Regions from separate parts of the Enterobacter cloacae complex sp. 394F7 genome, predicted to be linked through region 2. Evidence: predicted binding sites of a transcription regulator. Region 2 holds the regulator's gene; each other region holds the start of a gene.
What was found. Region 2 encodes sigma-54, which starts transcription at its own class of promoters, with help from an activator protein. Its sites were predicted from a motif close to GTTGGCACANNTTTCGCTNT; they were not measured.
Positions count from the first base shown of each region.

Region 1: hypA (hydrogenase maturation nickel metallochaperone HypA) is a predicted target of sigma-54. The motif match lies at 1,656-1,675, and genes of this name have one in related genera.
Region 3: glnK (P-II family nitrogen regulator) is a predicted target of sigma-54. The motif match lies at 2,017-2,036, and genes of this name have one in related genera.

Region 1 is NZ_JBXWCS010000010.1:174,887-178,159, forward strand. It holds gene hycC (formate hydrogenlyase subunit 3) at 1-352, opposite strand, end outside; gene AC2FAK_RS16315 (4Fe-4S dicluster domain-containing protein) at 349-957, opposite strand; gene hycA (formate hydrogenlyase regulator HycA) at 1,028-1,492, opposite strand; gene hypA (hydrogenase maturation nickel metallochaperone HypA) at 1,703-2,053, shown strand; gene hypB (hydrogenase nickel incorporation protein HypB) at 2,057-2,920, shown strand; gene AC2FAK_RS16335 (HypC/HybG/HupF family hydrogenase formation chaperone) at 2,911-3,183, shown strand; gene hypD (hydrogenase formation protein HypD) at 3,186-3,273, shown strand, end outside.
Region 2 is NZ_JBXWCS010000011.1:76,527-79,799, forward strand. It holds gene lptB (LPS export ABC transporter ATP-binding protein) at 1-678, shown strand, start outside; gene rpoN (RNA polymerase factor sigma-54) at 726-2,159, shown strand; gene hpf (ribosome hibernation promoting factor) at 2,182-2,469, shown strand; gene ptsN (PTS IIA-like nitrogen regulatory protein PtsN) at 2,552-3,043, shown strand; gene rapZ (RNase adapter RapZ) at 3,089-3,273, shown strand, end outside.
Region 3 is NZ_JBXWCS010000003.1:257,225-260,497, forward strand. It holds gene tesB (acyl-CoA thioesterase II) at 1-219, shown strand, start outside; gene amtB (ammonium transporter AmtB) at 304-1,590, opposite strand; gene glnK (P-II family nitrogen regulator) at 1,626-1,964, opposite strand; gene AC2FAK_RS06100 (SmdB family multidrug efflux ABC transporter permease/ATP-binding protein) at 2,187-3,273, opposite strand, start outside.

The DNA.
Region 1 (3,273 bases), on a different contig from region 2:
CCGTCGCCAGCAGCAGGTTGACCAGCAGACCATTGGCTCTGGTGTGTGGATGGCGGTGCCAGTCAATATTGAACAGGCTGATAAACACCCCGCACAGGCCAAAAGTCACCAGCCAGATGGCGTTCAGCGGCGTGAGCTGAACGGTATGACGGACGATCGGAATCATTGCTTCGGCGGTCTGGCCGCTGAGTAACACTGCCGTACCTGCTGCCAGCGTCATCAGGCTGCCCACCGCCCCGCCGATACCGGCGATCCAGCCGCTCAGGGTTTTATGGAATGACAGGAGCCACGCCAGCACAGCAGCGGCGGCAAAGTACGCCACGGCGCTGTTAATCATAGATATCGCGTTCATTTCGCCCCCTCGTTAAGCGCCTGAAGCAGAGAAAGATCGCCGACGTCGGTATTAATGGTCAGCTCGCGCTTGCGTTTGCTGGTGCGGGCAATATCGCGAATGTTGACCAGAATCAGCGCTTTGGTCGGGCAGGTGCGCACGCAGGCCGGGCCCTGCTTATCGAAGCTGCACAGGTCGCACTTCACCGCCACCGCACGCACGCCGGGCACCCAGTCAAGCAGCGTACTGACACGTGCCGGAGCCGGGGGAGCAGGTGGCGCTTTTGGGGTGTTGGCATTCGCCGGAATATGCAGCGGACGGCTGCCGGAAAATTCAATCGCACCGAACGGGCAGGCTATGCCGCACAGCTTGCAGCTCACGCACAGGCTTTCGTTCAGCTGTACCGCGCCGTCAACGCGGGTGATGGCATTCACCGGACAGACGCCCGCGCACGGCGCATCCTCACAGTGGTGGCAGAGCTGCGGGGCAGACTCTTTTTCATTACGCATGACGCGCAGGCGCGGCATGGACTGGAGCCCGTGCAGGCGGTGCGTTTCCGAACAGGCCGCCTCACAGGTTCGACAGCCAATACAGACCGTCGAGTCAGCAATTACAAAACGGTTCACCGGGTCATCCTCTGGTGATAGTCATTTTTGACGAAAAACTGTCATGTCGACACTTCTCGACACGTGATGATCAGGCCACGTCCGCTGAGGCGTGTTCATCCATCAGCTGCTTCAGGTTGACCGGGAGATCGTGTTCAACGGCGGTGTACAGACCGTTATAAACCGGCGCGATTTTTTCCAGATAGTGCTCCAGCACCTGCTGGCGATCGCGATTGCTGACGTGACCGTCAACCATGCCGTCGGCCATCAGTTGCGCCTTCGCAATACACTGTTTTTCACCCTCTTTTGTCTCGACGTAGTACTCAATGGTGTGGCTGTTGAAGGTGTCGGCCAGGGTGACGTAAATCGTGAAATGGCCGAACAAAACAAAGCGCATATCCCCCTGCGCCGCACAGCTCATGGCGTGGTGAAGACGGGCTTTGGAGAGGGTGATCCCCTGGACCAGTGAGTTGCAGTAAAGGTGCCACTGGTCCTGTAACTGCTGGTGACGCTGCGCGATGTAATCCGCTTTTTCGCTAATTTCCCAAATAGTCATAGAAGGTATCCGGTTAATGGAGATAGCGGCTGTTAAGCAGATTCCATGCCATTTTTTAATGCTTTGATATTTAATGGATTTAATTCAAAACAGGCTGTCAACAAGAGGGTGTCGACGTGTCATTTCGACAGCGTTGACATCGTCACCCCCTAACCAAAACCAGGCTGGCATTGTTATTGCATTAACGGGGCAATTCATTAAGGAGGCGTCATGCACGAAATCACCCTCTGCCAGCGGGCACTGGAACTCATCGAACAGCAGGCAGCGCAAAACCACGCGACGCGCGTGACCGGCGTCTGGCTGAAGGTCGGGGCCTTTTCCTGCGTCGAAACCAGCGCCCTCACCTTCTGTTTTGAGCTGGTGTGCCGCGGCACGCTGGCGGAAGGCTGCGCACTTCATATTGAAGAGCAACAGGCGGAGTGCTGGTGCGAGCAGTGTCAGCAGTACGTCACCCTGCTGTCGTCGAAGGTCCAGCGCTGCCCACAGTGTCAGCACACCGGCCTTCGCATCGTGGCGGATGACGGGATGCAGATCCAACGCCTTGAAATCGAGAAGGAGTAAAGTATGTGTAGTACCTGCGGTTGCGCCGAAGGCAACCTGTATATCGAAGGGGATGAACACCGTCCTCACTCCGCGTTTCGCTCCGCCCCTTTTACCCCCGCACCGCGTCCGGCAGCGGCACTCACCGGCATTCGCTTTGCGCCTCAACGCTCCGATATGGGCGATCTTCATTACGGCCACGGCGAGGCGGGTACCCATGCGCCGGGCATGAGCCAGCGCCAGATGCTGAACGTGGAAATCAACGTACTCGATAAAAACAACCAGATCGCCGCCCGCAACCGCGCCCGGTTTGCCGCACGTCAACAGCTGGTGCTCAACCTCGTCTCCAGCCCCGGCTCCGGCAAAACCACGCTGCTGACGGAAACGCTCAAACGCCTGAACGAACGCGTCTCCTGCGCTGTGATCGAAGGCGATCAGCAAACGGTCAACGATGCCGCCCGTATTCGTGAAACCGGCACCCCGGCGATACAGGTCAATACCGGTAAAGGCTGCCATCTGGATGCGCAGATGATTGCCGATGCCACACCGCGTCTGCCGCTGGCGGATAACGGCATTCTGTTTATCGAAAACGTCGGCAATCTGGTCTGCCCGGCCAGCTTCGATCTCGGGGAGCGGCATAAAGTGGCGGTCCTCTCGGTGACCGAAGGAGAAGACAAGCCGCTCAAATATCCGCATATGTTTGCCGCCGCGTCGCTGATGCTGCTGAACAAAGTCGACCTGCTGCCGTACCTGAATTTCGACGTGGATAAATGCCTGGCTTATGCCCGTGAAGTGAACCCTGACATTGCGATCCTGCTGGTCTCCGCCACGCGCGGCGACGGCATGGCGCACTGGCTAAACTGGCTGGAGAGTGAACGATGTGCATAGGCGTCCCTGGACAAATCCATTCCATTGACGGAAACCAGGCCAAAGTGGAGGTCTGCGGCATATTGCGTGACGTCGATTTAACGCTGGTGGGCAGCACCGATGAGACGGGCGTCTCGCGCCTTGGTCAGTGGGTGCTGGTACACGTGGGGTTTGCCATGAGCGTGATTAATGAAGCGGAAGCGCGCGACACGCTGGATGCCCTGCAAAACATGTTTGATGTGGAGCCGGACGTCGGCGCGCTGCTGTACGGCGAGGAACGGTAATTATGCGTTACGTTGATGAATACCGCGCACCTGAGAAGGTGATGCAGCTTATCGGTCATCTGAAATCGCGGGCCGCCCTGCTGAAACACA
Region 2 (3,273 bases):
CGTGTCGTGGAAGATGTCAGTCTGACCGTCAACTCCGGCGAAATTGTTGGCCTGCTTGGTCCAAACGGTGCAGGTAAAACCACGACCTTCTACATGGTCGTGGGTATTGTCCCACGCGATGCCGGTAACATCATCATTGATGATGAAGACATCAGCCTTCTGCCACTGCACGCGCGCGCGCGCCGGGGTATTGGCTACCTGCCGCAGGAAGCCTCCATTTTCCGTCGCCTGAGCGTCTTCGATAACCTGATGGCCGTTCTGCAAATTCGTGACGACCTGACCAGCGAACAGCGTCAGGATCGCGCCAACGAGCTGATGGAAGAGTTTCACATTGAGCACCTGCGCGATAGCCTTGGTCAGGCGCTGTCCGGGGGGGAACGCCGCCGTGTTGAAATTGCACGCGCGTTGGCAGCAAACCCGAAGTTCATCCTGCTGGATGAACCATTTGCAGGCGTTGACCCCATCTCCGTTATCGACATTAAACGTATTATTGAGCATCTGCGCGACAGCGGTCTTGGCGTGTTGATTACTGACCACAACGTCCGTGAAACACTGGCCGTATGTGAACGTGCGTATATCGTGAGCCAGGGCAACCTGATCGCCCACGGCACGCCACAGCAGATCCTCGAAGATGATCATGTTAAGCGCGTCTATCTTGGGGAAGACTTCAGACTCTGATAGGGTAGAGGTAACGTAACGCCGAACCGGAGAAAAATGCTCTGAACATGAAGCAAGGTTTGCAATTAAGGCTCAGCCAACAACTGGCGATGACGCCGCAGTTACAGCAGGCGATTCGCCTGTTGCAACTGTCCACATTAGAACTCCAGCAGGAGCTCCAGCAAGCGCTGGACAGCAATCCGCTGCTGGAGCAAGCCGATCTTCATGACGAGGTAGACACTCAGCAATCACAGGACACGGAAGCCCTCGATACCGCCGATGCACTCGAACAAAAAGAGATGCCGGACGAGCTTCCGCTGGATGCCAGCTGGGATGAAATCTACACCGCCGGAACCCCTTCCGGCACGCGTGCAGACTACCAGGACGATGAGCTACCGGTCTATCAGGGTGAAACCACCCAGTCACTACAGGATTACCTGATGTGGCAGGTGGAGCTGACCCCTTTCTCCGATACCGATCGCGCGATTGCCACCTCCATCGTCGATGCCGTTGACGATACCGGCTATCTGACCGTCACGCTGGACGATATTCTGGAAAGCATGGGCGATGACGAGATTGAACTTGAAGAGATAGAAGCCGTTCTGAAGCGCATTCAGCGTTTCGACCCGGTGGGCGTAGCAGCGAAAGACCTGCGCGACTGTCTGCTGATCCAGCTTTCGCAGTTCAGCAAAGAGACGCCCTGGATCGATGAAGCCCGCTTAATCATCAGCGATCATCTGGATCTGCTGGCTAACCATGATTTCCGTACCCTGATGCGCGTTACGCGTCTGAAAGAAGAGGTGCTGAAAGAGGCGGTTAACCTGATCCAGTCGCTCGATCCTCGCCCCGGCCAGTCGATCCAGACCAGTGAGCCTGAATACGTCATACCTGACGTGCTGGTCAGAAAACACAACGGCCGCTGGGTCGTTGAACTCAATTCAGACAGCATTCCTCGCCTGCAAATCAATCAGCAATATGCCTCCATGTGCACCAGCGCGCGTAACGACGCCGACAACCAGTATATTCGTAGCAATCTGCAGGAAGCGCGTTGGTTAATCAAAAGCCTGGAGAGCCGCAATGATACGCTGTTGCGTGTGAGCCGCTGTATCGTCGAACAACAGCAGGCTTTCTTTGAGCAGGGCGAAGAGTATATGAAACCGATGGTGCTGGCGGATATCGCCCAGGCCGTCGAGATGCATGAATCAACGATTTCCCGCGTGACCACGCAGAAGTATCTGCACAGTCCTCGCGGTATATTTGAGCTTAAGTATTTCTTCTCCAGCCATGTGAATACCGAAGGCGGTGGCGAAGCCTCGTCAACGGCGATTCGTGCACTGGTGAAGAAGTTGATCGCCGCGGAGAACCCCGCGAAGCCACTGAGCGACAGTAAGTTAACCACCATGCTGTCCGACCAGGGTATTATGGTGGCACGTCGTACTGTTGCGAAGTATCGAGAGTCTTTATCCATTCCGCCGTCTAACCAGCGTAAACAGCTGGTCTGACACAACCGATAAGGAAGACACTATGCAGCTCAACATCACTGGACAAAACGTCGAAATTACTGAAGCTTTACGCGACTTTGTGAACACGAAATTCGCAAAACTCGAGCAGTATTTCGAAAGGATCAATCAGGTCTATATTGTGTTGAAAGTGGAGAAAGTGACTCATATCTCGGATGCAACCCTGCATGTCAATGGGGGCGAACTCCACGCCAGTGCGGAAGGGCAAGACATGTACGCTGCTATCGATGGCTTGATTGATAAGCTTGCAAGACAGCTCAATAAACATAAAGATAAACTGAAACAACACTAATTGTCCGGGCAGTTAACGGGTGCAGGAAGGCCTGTTGTGGAGCACAACAGGCCATTTGTACAGTTAGCGCTTAGGTGAAATTATGATGAACAACGATTCCGCTCTTCAATTGAGCAATGTCCTTAACCAGGAATGTACCCGCAGTGGCGTTCACTGCCAGAGCAAAAAACGTGCGCTGGAGATTATCAGTGAACTGGCCGCAAAACAGCTGGGCCTGCCACCGCAGGTCGTATTCGAAGCCATCCTGACCCGTGAAAAAATGGGCAGTACCGGTATCGGCAACGGCATTGCGATCCCGCATGGCAAACTGGAAGAGGACACCCTGCGTGCCGTCGGTGTGTTTGTGCAACTGGAAACGCCTATTGCCTTTGATGCCATCGATAACCAGCCCGTTGATCTCCTCTTCGCGCTGCTGGTTCCTGCCGATCAGACGAAAACCCATCTGCATACGCTTTCACTGGTCGCTAAACGCCTGGCCGATAAAACCATCTGCCGTCGACTGCGCTCAGCGCAAAGTGATGAAGAGCTTTATGAAATTATCACTGAAGCAGAAGGCAGTCAGGATGAGGCATAACCAGGAGATGGCCTTCACATCTGTTGTCCTGAGGAGAAACGGAACATGGTGCTGATGATTGTCAGTGGCCGTTCAGGGTCGGGGAAATCCGTCGCCCTGCGCGCGCTGGAAGACATGGGTTTTTACTGCGTAGATAACCTGCCGGTGGTACTGCTGCCCGAGCTGGCGCGCACCCTTGCAGACAGACAAATCTCTGCCGCCGTCAGCATCGACGTCCGTAACATGCCTGA
Region 3 (3,273 bases), on a different contig from region 2:
CACGGCGTGGGGTTCCTTGAAAAAGGGATGCAGGTTGCGACGATCGATCACTCGATGTGGTTCCATCGTCCATTTAACATGAATGACTGGCTGCTCTACAGCGTGGAAAGCACCTCGGCGTCCAGCGCTCGCGGGTTTGTACGTGGAGAGTTTTATACGCAGGACGGCGTGCTGGTCGCCTCGACGGTGCAGGAAGGGGTGATGCGTAATCGCGGGTGATGATGCCCTCACCCTGGCCCTCTCCCACTGGGAGAGGGAATAAACACTAAAAACGGCAATCGGAGATTGCCGTTTTGCTGTTTATTATGCGTTATACGCATTCTCGCCGTGGCTGTTGACGTCGAGACCTTCGCGCTCCTGCTCTTCCGGTACGCGCAGACCCACAGTCATGTCCGCCAGTTTGTAGCCAATGAAGGCCACCACAGCAGACCACACAACGGTAATGGCGATACTTTCCAGCTGCACCAGCACCTGGTGAACCATGTCAACGCCCTCAGCGTAACCCACTCCGCCCAGCGATTTCGCGGCGAAGATACCGGTCATGATACAACCGACGATACCGCACACGCCGTGCACGCCAAAGACATCGCAAGGGTCATCCACGCGCAGAAGACGTTTCAGCGCCGTCACACCCCACAGACCCGCCAGACCTGACACCAGGCCGACAAGCAGCGCACCACCGACACCGACGTAACCACATGCTGGGGTGATACCCACCAGACCGGCAATGGCACCCGAGCACGCGCCCAGCAGAGAAGGTTTACCGCGAACCGCCCACTCACCAAACACCCAGGAGAGGATTGCACCCGCCGTGGCCACCACGGTATTCACGAAGGCCAGCGCAGCGATTTCGTTAGCAGCGCTCGCAGAGCCGGCGTTGAAGCCGAACCAGCCAAAATAGAGGATTGCTGTACCGGTAAAGACCATCGGCAGATTGTGTGGTTTGAACGCTTCTTTGCCAAAGCCCACGCGTTTGCCAATCAGGTATGCACCCACCAGACCCGCTACCGCGGCGTTGATGTGAACAACGGTACCGCCTGCGAAATCCAGCGCGCCGTGCGACGCCAGCAGACCGCCACCCCAGACCATGTGTGCAATCGGCACATAGGAGAGTGTCAGCCAGACCACCACAAAGATCAGAACGGCGGAGAAGCGAATACGCTCAGCCAGCGCCCCCACAATCAGTCCCACGGTGATACAGGCGAACGATCCCTGGAACGCAACGTGGATGTACTGATAGAAACTGCCCATTACCGCGGTCAGTTCAATATTTTTTAACATGGCCCAGTTGAAGTTGCCGAAGAAAGCGTTACCTTCACCGAAGGCCAGAGAGTAGCCGTAGACCACCCACAGCACGCAAACCAGCGCGAACGTCACGGCAACCTGCGTCAGCATGGAGAGAACGTTTTTGCCACGGATCAGGCCGCCGTAAAACAGCGCGATGCCCGGAATAGACATGAACAGCACCAGCGCGGTGCTGATCATCATAAAGGCGTTATCGGCTTTGTCTGCCACCGCAGGAGCAGCCATTGCCAGGCCCGGCAGCAGTGCCAGCGAACCCAGACCCGTTTTGATTGTTGCTATCTTCATTTTCTCGATCCCTATCACTGTGTGCCAGGAGTTACTTACAGTGCCGCTTCGTCAGATTCGCCGGTACGGATGCGAATGACGCGCTGCAGTTCGGCAACGAAAATTTTGCCGTCGCCAATTTTGCCGGTATAGGCCGCTTTGCTGATCACATCGATGACTTCATCAAGCTGGTCATCAGCAATCGCGACATCAATTTTTACTTTTGGCAGGAAGTTAACGCTGTATTCCGCCCCGCGATAAAGCTCGGCATGACCCTTCTGACGACCGAAGCCTTTCACTTCGGTGACAGTCAGTCCCTGAATACCCATTGAAGACAACGCTTCACGCACGTCTTCGAGTTTGAATGGTTTGATTACCACCGTAACCAGCTTCATAGATCCCCTCCAGTCAGAATTCGGTAATGGCCGCAGCTAACACGCAGGAGACATTGCAAGGGGTGTGCCAGAAATGAAAACGGAAGGGAAAAGCGGCGCAATGCGCGTTAAAAGACCATTCATGGTCAACAGGTGAAAAAAAACGCACCATGGCAGTGCATGGCGCGTTTCGGTTTTGCACCAACAGCGGTGACTGTTAGCACGTTGCCTGTTTTTGGTGCATCAGGCGCTAAGCGACTCTTCCTCACGGACGCTGGCCGCCAGCTCTTCACCCGCCAGTTGCAGCTGATACATCTGCCAGTAGCGGCCTTTCGCCTCCAGGAGCGCCCGGTGCGTACCGCGTTCAACGGCCTGTCCGCGATGCAGCACCAGAATGGTATCTGCGTCGACAATCGTTGAAAGACGGTGCGCGATAACCACCAGCGTCGTGTGGTCGCGCACGGCGGCCAGTGCCTGCTGGATAGCCTGTTCAGTACCGGAGTCGATGCTGGCCGTCGCTTCATCCAGAATCAGCACCTGTGGCGTTTCAATCAGCACACGCGCCAGCGCCAGAAGCTGTTTTTGCCCGACAGAAAGATTATTCCCCTGCTCGCCCAGCCGGGTGTTGATTCCGTCGCTGAATCCGCGTGCCAGCTCCGCGAGCTGCACTTTTTCCAGCACGGCCCAGACCTGCTCCTCGGTATAATCACGCCCCAGGGTCACGTTGGCGTAAAAGGTATCGGCCAGCACAACCGGATCTTGCTGCACCATCGCTACACCTTTACGCAATACGCTGTGGCTGAGCGACGCCAGCGGACGTCCATCCAGACGAATTTCGCCTTTCGTTAACGGGTAGTAGCCCATCAACAGGCTTGCAAGCGTACTCTTGCCGCTGCCGGTATGCCCCACCAGCGCCACAAAGCCGCGCGACGGCACATCAAGATTGATGTCCTGCAACACCAGCCTGTCTTCACGGTAGGCAAACGAGACATGGTCAAACGTAATCGCCCCGCTTTGCAGCGGTGCTGTATCCTCACCATAGGTCTGACGCGGTCTGTCCATCAGTTCAAAGACGCGCTCGCCGGCAACCACCGCCTGCTGCAACATGGATTGTTGGGTTGTGAGTTCAATCAGCGGCTCGTTCAGGCGTCCCAGATAGCTGATAAAAGCATACAGAACCCCCACTTCAATCGTTCCGCCCGGACTCAGGCCAAAGAGCATCAGCAGGCCGCAAAGCACCAGTGCCGAGAAGAGGCTCAGCAGCGGACGCAGCAGGAAACCATCAAGGCGCAGCGTCTGCATACGCGCCATATAGTGCGAACGGCTGGCT